3 regions of the Arthrobacter sp. NPDC058130 genome follow, and region 2 is predicted to be linked to each of the others. Evidence: riboswitches for the same ligand, from Rfam matches in the RefSeq annotation. Region 2 holds a riboswitch; each other region holds the start of a gene.
What was found. Region 2 has a riboswitch for cyclic di-AMP ahead of ACFVTM_RS18810 (hypothetical protein). Riboswitches for the same ligand answer to the same signal wherever they lie in the genome.

Region 1 (6,279 bases), on a different contig from region 2:
GACGCGCTGCTGGCCTGCATAGACGTTCAGGCTGGTCCGGCGGCTGAACCCTGCCAGGGTCATCCCGCTGGCCTCGGCCAGTTCGACAGCCAGGCTGGAGGGTGCACTGACGGCGGCGAGCACCGGGATGCCGGCGAGGGCTGCCTTTTGGACGAGCTCGAACGATGCCCGGCCGGAGACCTGCAGCACCGTGCCCCGGAGCGGCAGCAGGCCTTCGCGGAGCGCCCAGCCCACCACCTTGTCCACGGCGTTGTGCCGTCCGACGTCTTCCCGGAGGCACAGCAACTCCGCCGAGCCGTCGTCGGCGATTCTGAAGAGTCCGGCGGCGTGCACGCCGCCGGTGAGGTCGAAGACCTCCTGGGCGGACCGGAGGGCGTCCGGGAGGGCCGCGAGCGTTTCGACGGGAACGGTCAACGGATCCTGTGCCGGGCTGTAGTGGGAGGACTTGCGGACGGCATCGATGGAGTCCGTCCCGCAAATGCCGCACGAACTGGACGTGAAGACGTTTCGGCCGGTCTCCGGCAGGACGACGTCGGGCCGCAGTTGGGCCTCCACCACGTTGAACGTCTGGATCCCGTCGGCGTCTTCGCCGGCGCAGAACCTGAGCGAGACCAGCTGCTCGGGAGTCCAGATGATCCCCTCGGAGACCAGGAACCCCGCGACGAGGTCAAAGTCGCTGCCGGGCGTTCGCATGGTGACGGAGAAGGACATGTTTCCGAGCCGGATTTCCAGCGGTTCCTCGACGGCGAGGACGTCCTCCCGGTGCCGGACCGGGAATTCGAGGGCGTGCGCGGACCCGTCCAGGACAATTTTGTGCACTTTGCGGCGCTGCGTCACGCGGCCCATCCGGTACTCCTAAGCAATAGGGTTTTCGCTGATTCCATCATTGCAAGTGCCTGATCCTGAAACCAGCACTGCCGGCGCTCCGGCCCGGTTCGGCGGGCGCTCAGCCCAGGAGGGCGCTCCAGTCCACCGGCCCGTCGCTGGCACCGGTCTTCCTGGCGGTCCGCTTCGCCGCAGGCTTCGCCACGGGAGCTGCCGAAGCGTCGGGGACCGGCGCGCCCCACGGGAGCGCGAAGGCGGGGACCAGCTCCCCCAACTGCACGCCATGGGGCGGGACCACCAGGACGCCGTCGGCGGCGGCCAGGCCCCGCATCATTCCCGGGCCGGTGTGCTGCGCCGGGGATGCCATGCCGTAGAGCAGCCGGAAGGGCATGAGCCGGGTCCGGCCGGGATCGGCGTCAATCGTCGAGCCGCAGGGCACCTCGCTGAGCGGCGGGATGGAACCGCGCCCCAGGGCCGCCAGGAGCGGGGCTCCGATGGTGGACAGCGCCATCATGGCCGCGAGCGGATTTCCCGGCAGGCCGAGGACATACCGGCCGTCCGGCAGTTCGGCCAGCACGGCCGGGTGGCCCGGCCGCATGGCGATCCCGTCGATCAGCAGTCGTCCGCCCAGCTCGGCGACGGAACGCCGGAGGTGGTCGGTTCCGGAGCGTCCCGTGCCGCCGGTGGTGATGACGACGTCGGCAGGCAGGCTTTCGCTGCCCGTGGCGAGGGGATCGCCGTCCTCGAGCGCGGCGAGCCATTCGGGGTAGGAATCGCCGACTTTCACTTCTTCGGTGCAGATCCCGCCGAGCATGCCCACCACGGCTGCCAGCTGGGGTCCGAAGGTGTCGCGAACCTGTCCGGGGGCCGGCGTCCCGGATGCCACCACCTCGGCGCCGGTGAACACCAGCCGCACCACGGCCTTGCCGAGCACCGGAAGGGCGTCGTGTCCGGCCAGCGCGGCGAGGGCCAGATGGGCGGGGTTCAGGACCGCGCCGCACTTGATCAGGAGATCCCCGGCAGCAGCTTCCTCTCCGGCCTTCCTGATGTGGTCGCCGTTGCGCGGGTCCCCCGGTTTCGCCGTGCCGCCCAGCTTCAGGACGGGCAGGCCGTCCTCGTCGGCGTCGATGACACCGCTTTCGCTGCGCAGCACGGCCTTGGCCCCGGCCGGGATAAGGCCGCCGGTGGCGATCGGGCTTGCCTGATGCGGTGCCAGCCGCTGGCCGGGTTCGGCCAGGATCCAGGGGCCGCTGCCGTTGACGGCCCAGCCGTCCATAGCAGAGGAGGCATAGTGGGGCATGTCCTGCAGGGCAAGCACGTCTGCTGCCAGGGTGCGGCCCAGCGCCTGCCGGAGGGGGACGGGGGCGGCCGGGATGGGTGCGGCGCAGTCAAAGGCGAGCTGCCGGGCCTCCTGCCATGTGTGGGCCAGGTGCCGGTGCGGAACGTCTGCGTCCTGGTCTGCGTCCTGGTCTGTGTCCGGGTCCGCTGCGTCCGCCTCCGGTGCGTCCGCCTTGACGGCGTCCGGGTCCGCGAGAGGTTCCGCGGGACCGCCCTCGGGGCCGTTCCCGCCATGGACGGCCGGTCCGGCGTCGTCCCCAGCCGCAGGCGTCATGCCCCGGAAGCTTCGGCGGCCGCGTAGTCCTTGGCGAGCCGGCGCGCTACGGCCATGGCGTCCTGCATGGACACGGAGTCCGTCGCCTGCCCGGAGCCGGAGGCCAGACCGGCGGCATAGCCGGCAATGAATGTGGTCAGCGGCGCCGCGGGGCGCACTACGGAGTGGGCGGCCACGCCTGCCAGGGCGAGGACCTCGTTCACGTCAATCTCAACGTCTTCCAGCTCCAAGGCCTGGAGCAGGGCACGGCACCAGTCTTCCAGCGTTTCATCCTGGCTTTTCACCGTTTGCCTCCATGGTCGAGTTCAGCTGCGGGGTTCCGGCCCGGAGCCCGGACCGAGGTGTGGAAACCTGCCGGATATCCCCAGTGCGGACGCATCATCCCAGGTATCAACGTCATCAGTGGACCCCGGGGGAACGCGAACTTCCCGTACGTCCAGACTAGCAAGAAGGGCGAAGACCGATGCGTTTTCCAGACTCCCCCGGTGCCGTGCGTCCGTAACACTTCGTTGTAGCGCAGCTGTGCCATAAAAGCCCGCGAGCGGCTGTTTCCGGCCGTCCTCGGAGACGGCCATGACCCCGTCGCCCCGGTGCTGGTCCTTCGCTGCTGCCAGGGAGACGGCCAGCGATTCGGCCAGGACCCGGACGGCGGCGGCGGACCTCGGCATGTCGCAGGCAAGCACCAGGGTAAACGGCGCCGGACCGGCGTCCCCAGGCCGGCCGGCATGGTCTGCCGCCAGCGCGTCCAGGCCTGCGGCGATAGCCGCGGCCGGCCCTGCGAAGGGCGGCTCTTCCCGCCAGGTCAGGACGCCGTCGGGAAGGTCCCCGGGGTCCGGCCCGACGACGACGGCGCGCCCCGCCGCGCCCGCGGCGCGCAGCGACCGCTCAAGGAGGGTGGCGCCGTCGTAGACCAGCCGGGATTTGGGCACGCCGCCAAGGCGGGAGGACCTTCCCCCGGCAAGAATGATGGCATCGAACTCCACCGGTTCAGCCTAGCGCGGCGCGGGCTGCCCCCGAACCAGGGCAGGCCATGCGCCGGCCAGGTCAGGCGGCTGATTCCGGCAGCAGGAACGGATCCCAGGCGGGCGTCGGCTTCTCGAGTTCCTTGATCTGCCAGATCGCGCCCTTCGGGGGGCCCGGAACAAACCCGAGCTTCCAGCCCATCTCCGCGGGCGTGTGGTCGCTCTTGGCGTTATTGCACCGCAGGCAGGCCGCCACCAGGTTCTCCCAGGAATCGGCGCCGCCCCGGGACTTGGGCTGGACGTGGTCGATCGTGTGGGCCGCTTTGCCACAGTAGGCGCAGCGGTGGGCATCGCGGCGGAGCACGCCGCGGCGGCTCACCGCTGTCATCGTGTTGTACCTCGGACGGATGTAACGGTTCAGCAGGATCACGGACGGGCGGCCCAGAATGTCCTGGGGGCCAACAACGGGGTCGTCCCCTTCCGCCACAACGCTGGCCTTTCCGGTCAGGACAAGGACGAGCGCCCGGCGGAACGTGATTACCGCCAGTGGTTCATATCCAGCATTCAGAACGAGAGTGCGCATCCGCATACCTCTTCACGGCCGCACCCGCCAGCGGCACGAGGGCCGGCTGCCCTCTGCATGGTCGGGCTATGGATCGACAACACAAGAGTAAACACTCAGGTGCCGGATCACCGAATATTTTTTCATCGGCGCGGCCCTCCGCGCGCAAAGTTCATGGCACGGCAACGCAAAAGACCCCCGCCAAAGAGCGGGGGTCTTTCGAAGTGCTGGAGCTCTGTCCCTAGCCGCCGACGCGGATGAAGACCGGGCCGGAGCCGACGTTCACGCTGTACAGCGCGGTGGTGCCACCGTTCCAGCCGCCGTGGACTGCCATGCCGTTGCCGACGTAAACCGCGATGTGGGCCATGCCCACGCCACCGTTCTGGTAGTAGGCGAGGTCGCCCGGGCGTGCCTCGGAGGCGCTCACGGTGCGGCCCAGGGACAGGTAACCTGCCGGCCAGCCGTGGTAGTGGATGCCGGCCGCGGCCAGGGCGTTGGTGGCGAGTGCGGTGCAGTCCTGCGAAACGCCGATCTGTGCGTACGCAGCAGCGGCGATGGTCGCGCCAGAGCCGCTGCCGATGCCGGCCGGAGCCTGGGCAGCGACGCCGCCGCTGACGCCAAGCTCGGTGCCGCCGGCGCGGGAGGCCGTGGAGTCCTGGACCTGCACAACGGGCTTCGGGGCCTCGACGACGGGAGCCGGCGTGGTGGTCACGGCGGGCTTCTCGTAGGAGATCGCGATGCTGGATGCGGCCGAGATGGTGGCCGGGGTGGCGGACTGGACTTCCAGAGCCGAAGCGGAGGTGGATTCGCGCTGAACGTTGGTCTCAGCAGCGTTGGCTGCGATTCCGCTGGTCAGGACCAGACCGGAGGCTGCGGCGATGACCGCGGCCTGACGGCCCATGCCGCCGGCGTTGTCGCCGACAGCCTTTGCAATAACAGCCAGCGAGTTGGTCTTGGTGACCTCGGCTCGGTGCCGTGCAACGGTTGCACGAGTAGTCATTAAGTTCTCTCTTTCGTGATCCTTGGACCGCGCGCTTTCGGGCGCGGACTGAGGACGCTCCGGCATCTTGGGGGTACGCCGGATCGCCCCGAAATTGGGTTACTTAGCGAAGGGTGTACTGCGAAGACGCGCCAAATGCGGAAACTGCATGCTGTCCGGGCTCGGTAGAGAATGAGCCTGCGGAACGTGATCCCATCCGGGCACCAGCAAGGGCGGCACGTGATGTGGATTCCGGCGAGCTCAAAAGAGCCTCACCGGTGCGCATGCGCGCAGAGTTGTGGCGTGAAGACACGAAAGTAGCCTCTCCCAATGCCTACGAGGTGAGCTGTCGGATTCGGATGGGAGTCACCCGGCCGCGCTGCTTCCTGGGAAGCTTTGCGACTTAACCCCTAGGCCTTCTTTCGAAGGCCAAAATTGGTTCCCCCGCCCCTGCCAGACGATGTAATGCGAACGGACCTTGAGCGGTGGCAGAGCTAGGCAATCCACTCAAGAGCGCCAACTTCGGAAAAGTTGGCGTGCTTCAAACCCTACAGCAGTCCGGACTCAATGTCACATTCAGATCACGGCGTGTCACAAGGATTCGAGAGCGGTCCATCACCTTTTTAGAGCCAACCGAGGGGGTCAACGACGTCGCCGTTGACCATCACTTCAAAGTGAAGGTGGCAGCCGGTGGAGGCGCCTGTAGTCCCGCTCATCGCGATGATATCGCCGCGCGATACCTTCTGGCCGACCTTGACCGAGGCCGAGGACAGGTGGTTGTAAGTGGTCTCCAGGCCGTTGCCGTGGTCGATCACGACGCGGTTTCCACCGCCGTAGGGATGCCATCCGTTGAAGGTCACGGTGCCGCTGGCGGCCGCATGGACGGCCGTGCCGCACTGGGCGGCGAAGTCCTGGCCGCGGTGGAACTCGCCCGCACCGCCGGTGATGGGGCTGACGCGGTAGCCGAACGGCGAGGCCGTGACCATCTGGTCCAGCGGCGCACCGAGGGTGCCGGCCGATGCCGCGCGGGTGATACTTCCCACAGACTGGGCGCTGAGGAGCTGCTTGAGCTTGCCGTCCGGATCACCCTTCGTGGTGACGGCCGTTCGGCTGAAATCGACCTTTGCGGCGGCGGCAGCCGTGACATCCGGCTGCACTGCAGCGGAGAGGGCGCCTGTCCCGTCAGCGTTCGAGGCCAGTACCGGGCTCGTGACGGGGACCGTCACGGTGAGGACCAGACCGGTTGCGGCCAGTGCGATGCCGGCCTTCTGCCCGACTCCGCTGGCCGAGGCGAATTCCGTTACCTGGCGGAACGGACTGCGCCGCCGGCGGCGTTCGT
Region 2 (6,279 bases):
CTGCCAGGACTGCTGCGGCCCCGGCGACGACGAGCCCGCGCTTGAGCGTCCAGGGGGCCGTCGTCGAGGCTTCTTGGCACCGGCTCCCCGCGCACCCCAGCCGGCGGCAGCTGCGGGCACCGCCTGCTCCTGCCGCGGCATGCCCCACCCCGGCGCCGTTGTCGGAACGTTCGAAGCCGGGGGCGCACCCCAGCCGGGCGCAGCGGCCGCTGCCGGCCACCCGCCGTCGAGCTGGCCGCCGTCGGGCTGGCCACCGTCGTAGGGTCCTGCGTCATGGCGTCCTGCGTCATGGCGTCCTGCGTCGTACTGCCCGGCCGCCTGCGGTGCGGCGTCCATCTGTCCGGCCGCCTGGGGCGTGGTCACAGGCGCGGGCGCCGCAGCGTTGCCGGGGGCTGGGCCGGAACCGGCTCCGGGATGCTGACCGCTCATGGTGTTTCTCCTTTGGGTGCGGATCGGTATTCACCCCAGAGTGCTGAGCGATCCTGTGCCTGGGCTGTGCGGGCCGACAGCCGGGCCTGTGACCTTTGGGGCAGGGCAAAGAAGGGACGGATTCAGTGCTGCCGCAGTGCCCCACCCGGCACCGTAAAGTCTTCCAGCTCGCTAGGCTGGGATTCACAGGTGCCGCACAGGGTCCCCAAAGCCCCACCTAACCGGCAGATCGGAGAGTTGTCCCATGGCCACTCCGCACTCCATGACCAACAACCTTCCCCAGCTCACGCATCCGGACGGCTCCCCCATCCGCGCCCTCGTGGTGGATGACGAACCCAGCCTCTCCGAACTCATGAGCATGGGGCTGCGGATGGCCGGCTGGTCAGTGGCCGTGGCGGCAGACGGACCCGCTGCGGTCCGGCTCGCCAAAGAGTTCCGCCCCGACGTACTGGTGCTGGACGTGATGCTGCCCGGGTTCGACGGCGTCGAGCTGCTGAGCAGGATCCGCGCGTTCGCGCCGGAAGTGCCCGCGCTGTTCCTGACGGCGAAGGATGCCGTCCAGGACCGGATCACCGGCCTGGCGGCCGGCGGCGATGACTACGTCACCAAGCCGTTCAGCATGGAAGAGGTCCTGCTGCGCCTGCACCGGCTGGTCCAGCGCTCCGGCGTGGCCGCCATGGACACCGCCGAACTGGTGGTGGGCGACCTGGTGCTCAATGTCGACACCCGCGAAGTCACCCGGGCCGGTGAGGAACTGCACCTGACCGCCACGCAGTTCGAGCTGCTGCGCTACCTCATGGAAAACCCCAAACGGGTGATCAGCAAAGCCCAGATCCTAGACCGGGTCTGGGACTATGACTTCGGCGGGCAGGCGAACATCGTGGAACTGTACATTTCCTACCTCCGCAAGAAGGTCGACGCCAACCACGCTCCCATGATCCACACGGTGCGCGGCGCCGGCTATGTCCTGAAACCGGCGGACTGATCAGTGCCCACTCTTTCCGGCATGACCCGCGTCCCCGGACGCGACTGGCGCAACCCGTCTACGTGGCATTTGCGCACCCGGCTAGTCCTGGTCGCCATGGCGCTGCTCGTCGCCATCTGCGGCGCGGTAGGACTGTTCAGCTATGCCTCGATGGACCTGTTCCTTACCCGGCAGCTCGATGACCAGCTCAGCAACGCTTCGCACCGGTCCAGCGAGTTCGTCCGGCCCTTGCCCGGCACCGGCGGCGGCCGCCCCGACCCCCTCGAAGCCCGGGGCCAGGGCATCGGGACGCTCAATGCCCGCATACAGGACGGCGAGGTCAGCAACCCCGGATTCCTGGCCGGGGACGCCACCCGCAAGAGCCTCTCCCCCGACGACAACGCGGTCCTCCTAGCGCTCACCCCAAACGGTGTGCCCGTGGACCGGACCCTCTCGGCCGGCGCCTACCGGCTCACCGCCGTCCGCACACCCTATGGCGACGTGATTGTCACCGGTCTTCCGTTGGCAGAAAAGGAAAATACCCTGACTTCGCTGGTCTGGACCATGGTGGTGGTGTCCGCTGGCGGACTCGTGCTGATCGGCCTTGCCGGCACGGCCCTGATCCGGCGGACCATGAAGCCGCTGGAACAACTGTCCGAGGTGGCCACCAAGGTCTCCCGCCTCCCGCTGGACGCCGGCGAGGTGGCCCTCGGGGTGCGCGTCCCGGCGTCGGCCGCCCACCAAGGAACAGAGGTGGGCAGCGTAGGTTACGCGCTGAACCAGATGCTGGACAACGTCTCCAACGCCCTCGAGGCGCGGCAGGATAGTGAAATGAAGGTGCGGCAGTTCGTCGCCGACGCCTCGCACGAACTCCGCACGCCGCTTACGGCCATCCGCGGCTACACGGAGCTGATGCGGATGACCGAGCACTTCACCCCCGACGGCCAGAGATCCCTCGCCCGCGTGCAAAGCCAGTCCGAACGGATGACCACCCTCGTGGAGGACCTGCTGCTGCTGGCGCGCCTGGACGAGGGGCAGCCGTTGAAGATCAGCGACGTCGACCTCACCCAGCTGGCCATCGAGACGGTGAGCGATGAGAAAGTCATGGCTCCGGACCGCGTCTGGCAGCTGGAACTTCCGGAGGAGCCCGTGGTGGTCCGCGGCGATGCGAGCCAGCTTCACCAGGTCCTCGCCAACCTCCTGTCGAATGCGCGCAAGCACACGGACCCAGGGACCAAGGTGGTCACGGGCGTCATGCGTTCGGCCGACGGAAGCGCCGTGGTCACCGTGACGGACAACGGCAGCGGCATCGCCCCGGAATTCATCGGCCGGGTCTTCGCCCGCTTTGCCCGGGCCGACGCCGCGCGCACCAATCCCGCCGCCACCCCGGCAAATGCGCCGGTTGTCGCGACGGCGGGGGCCCGGTCCGGGGCCGGCCCCAGCTCAGCTTCCGGTGCCGCTTCCGGTGCACCCGGCGTTTCTTCCGGCAGCCCTGGCGGTGCCGGCGCGGCTGCTGCCACCCCGACGTCGGAAGGCACGAGCGGTTTGGGCTTGTCCATAGTCCAGTCGATCGTGGAGGCCCACGGGGGCACCGTTGAAGTCACCTCCCGGCCTGGACGCACGGAGTTTGCGGTGCGGCTGCCCGCGGCGCCGCCGTCGGCGTAGTCCCCGCAGGAAATCCTGCCTCGCCTCCACCGTCAGTCCCGCGCAAGCCGACACCCCGCCGCTGTGACTCCTGTTACCAAAATGTGACTTAAGCGCCGAGGTCCTGTAGCGTCGTTGGGGTGCGGCCGCCATTTGTGCCGTATATCCGGATGGACGCCAAACTCTGCCGCTTCCCGGATTCCGCTGGACCAGGCAGAGGCGGGGGACCCAGAGTTCCCGGGCATTCTGCATTCATGCGCCCTCGGGGTGAAGCCGACACGTGATTCTCCGTGCGGCCGGATGACCTCATCCGAACCCGACAGCTAACTCCGTCGGCGTTGAGAGGCCCATCATGACTGAATTCCAGGTACAAACGCGCCCTGACGGCGGTTCCCATGCCCGCTCCCCCAAGTCGCGCCACCGCGCCGAACCAGCCAAGCAGGCATCCGCCCTGTCCAGGCTGGCGGGCGGTCTCGGCATCACTGCCCGCCGCGCCGCCGTCGTCACCGCCGCCTGCGCGCTGCTGGTGGGAGGCGCCGCCGCTAGCCAGGCGGCAGAGCCCGGCGCCCGCGCCAACGTTGCGAGCCAGACGCCCATGAGCGCGGACCCGCTGGCCAAGCTGAACTTCGAACGAGTCCAGGTGGTTGCTCCCTCTGCCCCCGCGGAGAGCAGCGGGGCAGCCCAGGCCGCAGAGGCGAAGCCCGCCGAAGCGCCCGCTGCCGCCCCGGCCGCCCCGGCGCCTGCTGCTCCCGCGCCGGCCCCGGCAGCCGCCCCGGCCCCCGCAGCGGCCCCGGCGCCGGCTCCCGCAGCCGCTCCGGCCCCCGCGCCGGCACCGGCAGCTGTACCCGCCCCCGCACCGGTGGCTGTCGACGACCCTGCCGGAGCACAGGCCTACGCCGCGTCCCAGCTGGGCAACTACGGCTGGGCTGCGGGCCAGATGCAGTGCCTGCAGAAGCTCTGGACCAAGGAATCGGACTGGAAGACCACCGCCACGAACGCCAGCAGCGGCGCCTACGGCGTGGTCCAGTCCCTGCCCGCCTCGAAGATGGCGAGCGCCGGTGCCGACTACATGACCAACTACCGGACCCAGATCAACTGGGGCCTGAACTACGTCAAGGAACGCTACGGCTCCCCCTGCGGCGCGCTGAACTTCCACTACGCACACAACTGGTACTAAACCGGCACTAGCCGTACTGCCCAGGCAGGGTGGTTGAGGCCCCGGATCCATGTGGATCCGGGGCCTCCCGTGCGTCCGCGGCCGGACTGGTTTTGACTGGCCGGTCTGGCTCGCCGGACTTCCACAGCCCCCGCACAGCTTGGCCCTAAAGCCCTCATATGGGCCGGCGGGAATGTTGAGCCATGACATTCACAGACCAGGCCACAGGAACCCTGTCCCGTTCCACGGCGACGCCGGCCGGTCCGGCGGCACCGCCCTCCCCGTCCGGACCTGCACCGTCAGGGCTTGCTTTGGCCGACGCGCCCGCCCCGGGCCCGTTCGCCGGAGCGCTTGCCAGTCCCGGCGGCCGGCGCGCACCCATTGACACGCGCGCAAGCACACCCTTGCTGGACGTCACGATCCCGGTCTTCAACGAGGAACGGGACCTTGAAGCGTGCCTGCGCCGGCTCCACGCGTACCTTCTCGGCGCCTTCCCGCACTCTTTCCGCATCACGGTGGCGGACAACGCCAGCACCGACGGAACGCTCAAGACGGCGGAGCGCGTGGCCCGGGAGTTGCGGGAAGTGACGGTGGTCCATATGGCCGAAAAGGGCCGCGGAAATGCGCTTCGCAAGGTGTGGCTCTCCTCGCCGTCGCCGGTCCTGGCGTACATGGACGTGGACCTTTCCACAGATCTGGCGGCCCTCGGCCCCCTGCTTGCCCCGCTCATTTCGGGGCACTCCGACCTGGCAATCGGCACCCGGCTGACCCGCAACTCGCGCGTGGTCCGCGGACCCAAGCGGGAGTTCATCTCGCGCAGCTACAACTTCCTGCTGCAGTCCCTCATGGGCGCCCATTTCAGTGATGCCCAGTGCGGGTTCAAGGCGATCCGGGCGGACGTGGCCCGGCAACTGCTCCCCCACACCCTGGACAACGCCTGGTTCTTCGACACCGAACTGCTCGTGCTGGCGGAAAAGTGCGGCCTGCGCGTCCACGAAGTGCCGGTGGACTGGACAGACGACCCCGATTCCAGCGTGGACATCGTCCAGACTGCCCTCGCGGACCTGCGCGGCATGGCACGGTTGAGCCGGGACCTGGTTTCTGGCCGGATCCCTGTCCCCGAACTGCGCGCCGCCCTGGCCCGCGGACCGCTGCCGGCCTCCTCGCGGTCCCAGGAACAAAGCCCCGGCGGAAGCCTCTTCGGGCAGCTGGTCCGCTTCGGCAGCATCGGCGTGGCCTCCACCGTGGCGTACCTGGCGATATTCCTGCTCTGCCGCGGGATCATGGACCCGCAGCTGGCAAACTTCTTCGCGTTGCTCACCACCGCCGTGGTCAACACCGCGGCCAACCGGCGCTTCACGTTCGGCATCCAGGGCAGCAGCCAGGCGGCACGCCACCACTTCGAGGGGCTGCTGGTTTTCGGGATCGGGCTGGCCCTGACCTCGGGCGCACTCGCCCTGGTTCACGCCACGTCGGGAGCCTCACCGGACCGCTGGCTCGAACTGCTGACGGTCACGGCCGCCAATCTGGCCGCCACCGCGGTGAAGTTCCTGCTCTTCCGGCTCGTGGTCTTCCGCCCCCGGCGCACCGACACCGTTCCGGCGCCCGACGCAAGCACCGTTCCGACGCCCGACGCAAGCACCGTTCCGACGCCCGCCGCCGCCATCACCGTCGCGGCGTCCGCCGCCGCTGAGGCTTCCCTCCCCCGCACAGAAAAGGCCAAGTAAATGACGGCAACCGTCAGCCCCACCGCCGGAGCCCAGGCCGGATCAACGGCCGGCAGCCCGCCCCTGGACCAGGAAACGACTGTCCCGGCATCCGAGGACACCGGCACGGCCCTGATCTCACCCAACGTGCCCTCACCCAACCCGCCCGCACCCCTGAGCCGCCGGGACCGCCTGCTGTTCGGACGGCAGCCCCGCTGGGTCCGGCCCTCCGCAGCGCTGCTGCTGGTGGTCACCGCCGCGTTGTACCTGTGGAACCTGGAAGCCACCGGCTACGCCAACTCCTTCTACGCCGCGGCGATTCAGGCCGGGACCAAGGACTGGACCGCGCTGCTCTTCGGCTCCCTCGACCCCGGCAACGC
Region 3 (6,279 bases), on a different contig from region 2:
TGCTGCCGTCGCCGGGGACCAGGTCGGTTACATGCTCGGGCGTAAATTTGGCCGGCGATGGTTCAAGGACGATGCCCGGATCCTGAAGACAGCGCACCTTACCACCACCGAAGACTTCTTCCGCCGCCACGGCGGGGCCGCCGTCGTACTGGCCCGCTTCGTCCCCATGGTCAGGACGTTTGCTCCGCTGACCGCAGGGATCGCGCGCTATGAGTACAAGTACTTCACTCTCTGGAACATCGTTGGCGCGGTGGCATGGTCCGTCTCCGTGACGATGCTTGGCACCTGGTTGGGACACTTTGACATCATCGCCCGGAATATCGACGTCATTGCCGTGGCGATGGTCCTCGTCTCGGTCGTGCCGGGGGGCGTGCAGCTCCTCAAGCGTCGCCGCAACAACCGGCGCCCCGCCGCCGCAGCGGCCGCAACCGCGGACAACACTGCGGGCGACACGGCCGAAGGAACCGAGGACGAACTGCGGACTGTGGAAATGGCCGCGGAAGAATAGCTGGCATGACAACTGCTGACCGCCCGGCCCTGCTGCTCGTCGAGGACGACGCTGTCCTGGGGCCGCTCATCGCCGAGCTCCTCGACCCGGACTACCGGGTCCAGCTGGCCACCAATGGCCGTGATGGTCTTCATCACGGGCTGACCGGCGCCTGGGACGTCATGGTGATCGACCGCGGGCTGCCCGTGATGGACGGCATCGCCCTTATCGCGGCGTTGCGGTCGAAAGGCATTGGTACGCCCATCCTGATCCTGACCGCTCTGGGCGATGCCGACCAGAAGGTCCGGGGCCTGGATGCGGGGGCCAACGACTACGTGACCAAACCGTTCGACGCCGGAGAGCTGGCGGCCCGCCTGCGCGCACTGACGCGCACCTTCACCTCTCCGGCCCCGGCTCAGGTGACGATCGGGGACTGGGAACTGGACCCGACGCAGCGCTCCGTCCGGTCCGTCTATGGGCACACGGTGCCGCTGACCGCGAAAGAATGCCAGCTGCTGGCAGCCCTGGCCGCGGAACCCGACCGGGTGTTCACCCGGGACGAGCTCCTCGCGGCGTACTTCCACGCCTCGGACCAGCCCGGCGTGATCGATACCTATGTCCATCACCTGCGCCGGAAGATTTCCAAGGCCGTCATCCGTACAGTTCACGGCGTGGGTTACCAGATTGGCGACGCTCATGAATAGCGGCGGGGTCCCCGGCGGAAATCCGGACCACACGATACTGCGCAAGGCCTCGCTCAAGGTCGCGCTGCGGATCAGCGCCGCGTGCGCGGTCATGGTCCTCGGGCTCCTCTCCGCCACGGCGCTGTACCTGATGAACCAGTTGGCCCATCCTGAAGTTCCGGGCTCGGCAGCGGCCGGGACGGCCTACGCCTACCTGGATTCCAAGGATGTCCTCGAAGCCATGCTCATCGCCGGCGTGGCGGGAATCCTGCTGGCCGGCATTGTCGGGTGGCTCAGCGCGCGCAGCGCCATCCGCCCCCTCGGTGATGCCCTGGCCAGGCAACGGCGCTTCGTCCAGGACGCGAGCCACGAACTGCGAACGCCGCTGACCATCCTGGACACCAGGATCCAGCTCGCCCAGCGCACCACGGTGCCCGGCTCCCGGCAAAGCCAGGACCTGGCCCGGATCCGGGAGGACGCTGCGACGCTGACCGGGATTGTCAACGAACTGCTACTGGCGGCGACGGCCGACGTCCCGGACCGCTCCGCACCCCCTGCCGATCTGGCCGACGCCGCCGCAGGCGTCGCCGGGAGCCTCCAATTGGTGGCCGACCAGCGCGAGGTGAGCATGGATTTCTCCGCCGACGCCCGGCCATTGGCCCGGATCGAGAAAAATGCGCTGCGCCGCGCCGTGCTGGCCCTGGCGGACAACGCCCTCGCCCACACTCCTCCGGGCGGCCGTGTGACCATCAGGACTTCGATCGAGCACAACAGCGCGGTGATCACCGTCGCGGACACAGGAACCGGAATCACCGGCGTGGACCAGGCCCGGATCTTTGACCGCTTCGTGCGGACCCCCAGCACCGGCGGCACACACGGACAGCGGAGCTTTGGCATCGGCCTGGCTTTGGTCCGGGAGATCGCCGTTGCTGCGGGTGGCGCCGTCGAAGTGGCCGCGACGGGTGCCGAGGGAACGGTCATGAAATTGACGCTTCCGCTGGCCGGAAGCGGGAATCCCTAGCGTGCGGACCGCGGGCCGGTCACCGGAGTCCCGGGCATAGACTTCGGGCACGGAAAAGACCGGCGATCGTTGCCCCCAAGGAAAACGATCGCCGGTCTTTCCGGACTGTCTAGCCCCGTGGGCCGTACGGCCTAGGCGCGGACGAAGGTCACGCCACCGGTCGCCGTGAGCCAGGACAGCGGGTGGACCATCGTCTGGTTCTTGCCGTTCATGCCGCCACTGACCACCTGGCCGTTGCCGGCGTAGATGCCCACGTGGCCGGACTGGACCACCATGTCGCCAGGCTGCGGGGTGCCCACAACGGTTCCGAGGCCAAGGAATGCCCGGGGACCGATGTCGCCAACGGGCTTGCCTGCCGCGCCAAGGGCCTTTTCCACCATGGCGGTGCAGTCCTGGGTGATGCCCACCTGGCTGTAGGCGGCAGCGAGCATGATGGCGTTGCGTCCGCCGGCAGGCGCCGCAGCCGGCGCGGCAACGGGAGCGGCCTGCACCTGCACGGTTGCCTTGGGTGCTGCTGCAGGCGCTGCAACCGGGGCAGCTGCGGGAGCCGGTGCCGCGGCAACGGGCTGTTCGATGACCGGTGCGGCGACGGAGGCCACCGCGGGGCGGTCGAAGCTGATCTTGACGCTGGAATCGGCGCTGACGGGAGCGCTGACCTGTCCCGCGACGTTCACGTTCGACGCCGGAGCGGAGTCCCGCTGCACGGGTGCCGGGGCGGCGTTGGCGGCCATCGAGCCCGTGAGCACCAGCCCGGAGGCGGCGGCGAGAACGGCTGTATGGCGCGCAAAAGTACTGATTGAAGACATGGATGTAGCCTCTCCCAATGCCTGCGAGGTGAGCTGTCGGATTCGGATGGGAGTCACCCGGCCGCACTCCCGGGCCCGTCATGGCGGGCGCTGTGCGGCTTCACCCCAAGACCTGCGTGGCAGCAGGCCAAAAGTGGTTTCCCCGTCTCTGCCGGCGTCGATGCGAGTTACCCCCGGGCCGCGGCAGAGTTAGGCAATCGGCTGGGGAGCGCCCGTATTGGAAACAACAGGCACTTAACCACCGTAACGCGAACCGCACGCCAATGTCACATTCAGGTAACGGAGGCCACAGTGCTGCCCACCAACTGCCCATGGGGCGGCGCAGCATCCGAACGTAGGATGATGCCATCAGCACCACCTCGAAGCGGAGGCCCAAAATGAACCGCCTGTGTGTCGCCATCTGCCAGTTGAGCAATCAGCCCAAGGAGGATTTCGACGTCAATACCGAGCTGCTGGTCCTGGACGGCCGGGACGTCCACGTGGCCACCTGGGATGCGGAACCGCGCGACAGGGGCTTCGACGAACACGTCCTCAATGACCGGGTGGACTCGCTCGGATACATGGTTGTCAATGACTGGGCCTTCCTGGACGGAAAGGCGTACGCGGTGGTGGAGCGGCGGTCAGCAAACTGATTGGGAACCCCGGCCCGCTGCACGGTCAACGGGACTAATCTCATTCCATGACGAAGGACCCGACGGCCACGGACGCCGTCACCCGGGTCGGGCCTGCCGCCCCGAGTGGCCCCGGGCAGGGCCGCAGGGGCGAGCCGTGACGTTCCTTGCCCTGGCGCTGATCGCCGTCGTCGCACTGGCCGGCCCCCTCCTGGCGCTGCCGGTGCGCTGGCGCTTGCCGGTGGTACTGGGCGAACTGCTGGCGGGCATCGCGATCGGGCGCTCGGGCCTGGCCCTGGTTGATCCGGCGGACCCGACGTTCAGCCTGCTGGCCAATATCGGGTTTGCTCTGATGATGTTTGTGGCCGGAACCCATGTTCCCGTGCGGGATCCGCAGATCCGCTCCGCCCTCGGCAGTGGTTCCCGCCGCGCCGCTGCGTGCGCTGCGGCAGCGGTGGCGGTCGGCATCGGCATCGGCCTGCTCTTCGGGACTGGACATGCTCCCCTCTACGCGGTGCTGCTGGCCTCTTCCTCAGCGGCGCTGGTCCTCCCGATCTTCGATTCCCTGCGGCTCGGCGGACCCCATGTCATCGCCATGACCGCGCAGGTGGCCGTCGCGGACATAGCCTGCATAGTGGCGCTGCCGCTCGTGGTGGACCCGCCGCACGCTCTCCGGGCGGCGCTGGGCGTGCTCACGGTGACCGGCTGCGCGGTGGTTATCTTTGTCGTACTGCGCTGGCTTGATCGCAGGGGAATCAACGGGCGCCTGCACCGACTTTCGGAAAGCCGCAAGTTTGCCCTCGAGCTGCGGATCCAACTGGTGGTCCTCTTCGCCCTGGCAGCGGTCGCGACGTGGAGCAACGTGTCCGTGATGTTGGCGGGCTTTTCCCTCGGCCTGGCGGTGGCCGCCGTCGGCGAACCGAGGCGCCTGGCCCGGCAACTGTTCGCCCTCAGCGACGGCTTCCTGGGTCCGGTGTTCTTCGTCTGGCTGGGCGCATCACTGACCCTCAAGGACCTGGCCGGACATCCGGACATGATCGCCCTCGGTGTGGCGCTGGGCGTCGGCGCCCTGTTGACGCACACCACCCTGGTGGTACTGGGGCTCCCGCTGTCCCTCGGAGTGCTGTCGGCAGCCCAACTCGGCATACCTGCCGCGGCGGCGAGCATCGGGACGCAGCTCCAGGTCCTACTCCCCGGCGAGGCCGCGGCCCTGCTGGTGGGCGCGCTGGTCACCATAGCCGCGAGCGCCGTCGCCGGGTCACGGGCCGCCAGGGGTTTCTCGCTGCCCGCAAATGCCGCCGGCAGGTCCGGCGATACCGGCAGCAGCGCGGTCGGGCCAGGCGGGCCAGGTGGGAGCGGAGGGCCGGGCGGGCCCAAGGATTGAACGGGGCGAGGGCCTGAAGGACCCGAAAGGACGCACCCGGGCCGGCTGTTTTAGATCGTCACCCTACGGGCGTGAATGGCAGCTCGGGTCGCCTCGTGGCCATCTCAGTCCGGACGCGGGACACCGCTTCCCGGACCGCACCGACGTCGGCGGTCAACTCCCCGGAGGGCCCGCCGAGCACCGCGGCAGCGTGACGGATGAACCGGTCCCAGTCCCCCGCGCCGGCGCGCAGCGCCAGCAGCGGCGAGAGCAGCGCTGCCCGGCGCAACCAGGCATCGGGCTCGCGCACCCACCGGTCCAGCACGCTGTCGGCCCGCACCCTGGCCAGGACGTCGAGTCCGTCCACCAGGGGACCGACGACGTCGATGGCGAGCGGATCCACAAGGTCCCGCAGCCGCGCCTCCCGAATGAAACCCTCCAGCCGGGTGAGGTCGGAATTGGTCAGCAGCTTCACATTGGTCTGCAGCAGGACCACGGCCGCGAGGCGGCGTTCAAAAACCGGTGCTGCCGACAACTGCGAGCCCCACAGTTCGGAGCTCAACGCAGTGATTTCATCGCGGGACAGACCGGGATAGCGGCGACCGGCATCCCTGACGGTTCCGCGCACGGCACCCACGGAGGCACCGTAGAACCGGAGTCCGCGGCCTCCCGGCTCCTGTTCCAGCCGTGACGCCAGCTCGTCGGCGCGGTGCCAGGAGCCTTCCCGCTGCAGCGAGAGGTCGATGAATTCGCCAGCCTCACTCACCCGTCCATTCTTTCCCGGAAAGTGCGCCGGCTGTGGGGCGGCAGACCCGCCTAAGCCCGACATATGCACAATTGTGCAGCCGCGCGGTCCATCTAGGCAGACAGATCGCACCTCCAGCCCAAAGGCCCGCACAAACGTGCAACGTGACAGCGTCCGTGGAGGGCCATTCTTAACATGAAGCGATGGAAGTGAGACGGATCACCGCCGGGGCGGATCCTCCACCTCACTGCCAATCAGACAGACCGTCACAGCTGACGCGTCCAGTTGAAGAGGTATTCCGTGTCCCACCGCAGAACGCCCGCGGCACTCGCAACCCTGGCACTCCTTTGCGCATCCATGACGGGCATGCCGGCAGCCCTGGCCCAAACCGCCGACGTTTCGCCGCCCGGTGCGAATGACTGGTCTTGCAAGCCGTCGACAGCCCACCCCTACCCGGTGATCCTGGTGCCGGGAACATTTGCGAACATGGCGACGAGATGGGCGACGCTTTCGCCAGCGCTAAAAAGCCAAGGCTACTGTGTTTTCGCGCTGAATTATGGTGC

Region 1: another riboswitch for cyclic di-AMP. It lies ahead of ACFVTM_RS20025 (NlpC/P60 family protein); the one in region 2 lies ahead of ACFVTM_RS18810 (hypothetical protein).
Region 3: another riboswitch for cyclic di-AMP. It lies ahead of ACFVTM_RS07625 (hypothetical protein); the one in region 2 lies ahead of ACFVTM_RS18810 (hypothetical protein).

The regions. Positions count from the first base shown of each region.
Region 1 is NZ_JBHVTV010000015.1:17,892-24,170, forward strand. Features, by position in the region: gene fdhD (formate dehydrogenase accessory sulfurtransferase FdhD) at 1-846, opposite strand, end outside; gene ACFVTM_RS20005 (molybdopterin molybdotransferase MoeA) at 947-2,437, opposite strand; gene ACFVTM_RS20010 (DUF6457 domain-containing protein) at 2,434-2,721, opposite strand; gene ACFVTM_RS20015 (molybdenum cofactor guanylyltransferase) at 2,743-3,420, opposite strand; gene ACFVTM_RS20020 (HNH endonuclease) at 3,482-3,982, opposite strand; gene ACFVTM_RS20025 (NlpC/P60 family protein) at 4,203-4,961, opposite strand; cyclic di-AMP (ydaO/yuaA leader) riboswitch at 5,258-5,441, opposite strand; gene ACFVTM_RS20030 (M23 family metallopeptidase) at 5,564-6,279, opposite strand, start outside.
Region 2 is NZ_JBHVTV010000013.1:48,739-55,017, reverse strand. Features, by position in the region: gene ACFVTM_RS18825 (hypothetical protein) at 1-80, opposite strand, end outside; gene ACFVTM_RS18820 (response regulator transcription factor) at 674-1,414, shown strand; gene ACFVTM_RS18815 (ATP-binding protein) at 1,436-3,058, shown strand; cyclic di-AMP (ydaO/yuaA leader) riboswitch at 3,230-3,387, shown strand; gene ACFVTM_RS18810 (hypothetical protein) at 3,390-4,214, shown strand; gene ACFVTM_RS18805 (glycosyltransferase) at 4,397-5,920, shown strand; gene ACFVTM_RS18800 (glycosyltransferase family 39 protein) at 5,921-6,279, shown strand, end outside.
Region 3 is NZ_JBHVTV010000002.1:754,100-760,378, forward strand. Features, by position in the region: gene ACFVTM_RS07610 (DedA family protein) at 1-508, shown strand, start outside; gene ACFVTM_RS07615 (response regulator transcription factor) at 514-1,191, shown strand; gene ACFVTM_RS07620 (sensor histidine kinase) at 1,184-2,191, shown strand; gene ACFVTM_RS07625 (hypothetical protein) at 2,323-2,997, opposite strand; cyclic di-AMP (ydaO/yuaA leader) riboswitch at 3,002-3,203, opposite strand; gene ACFVTM_RS07630 (hypothetical protein) at 3,375-3,629, shown strand; gene ACFVTM_RS07635 (cation:proton antiporter) at 3,766-4,992, shown strand; gene ACFVTM_RS07640 (DNA alkylation repair protein) at 5,051-5,737, opposite strand; gene ACFVTM_RS07645 (esterase/lipase family protein) at 6,017-6,279, shown strand, end outside.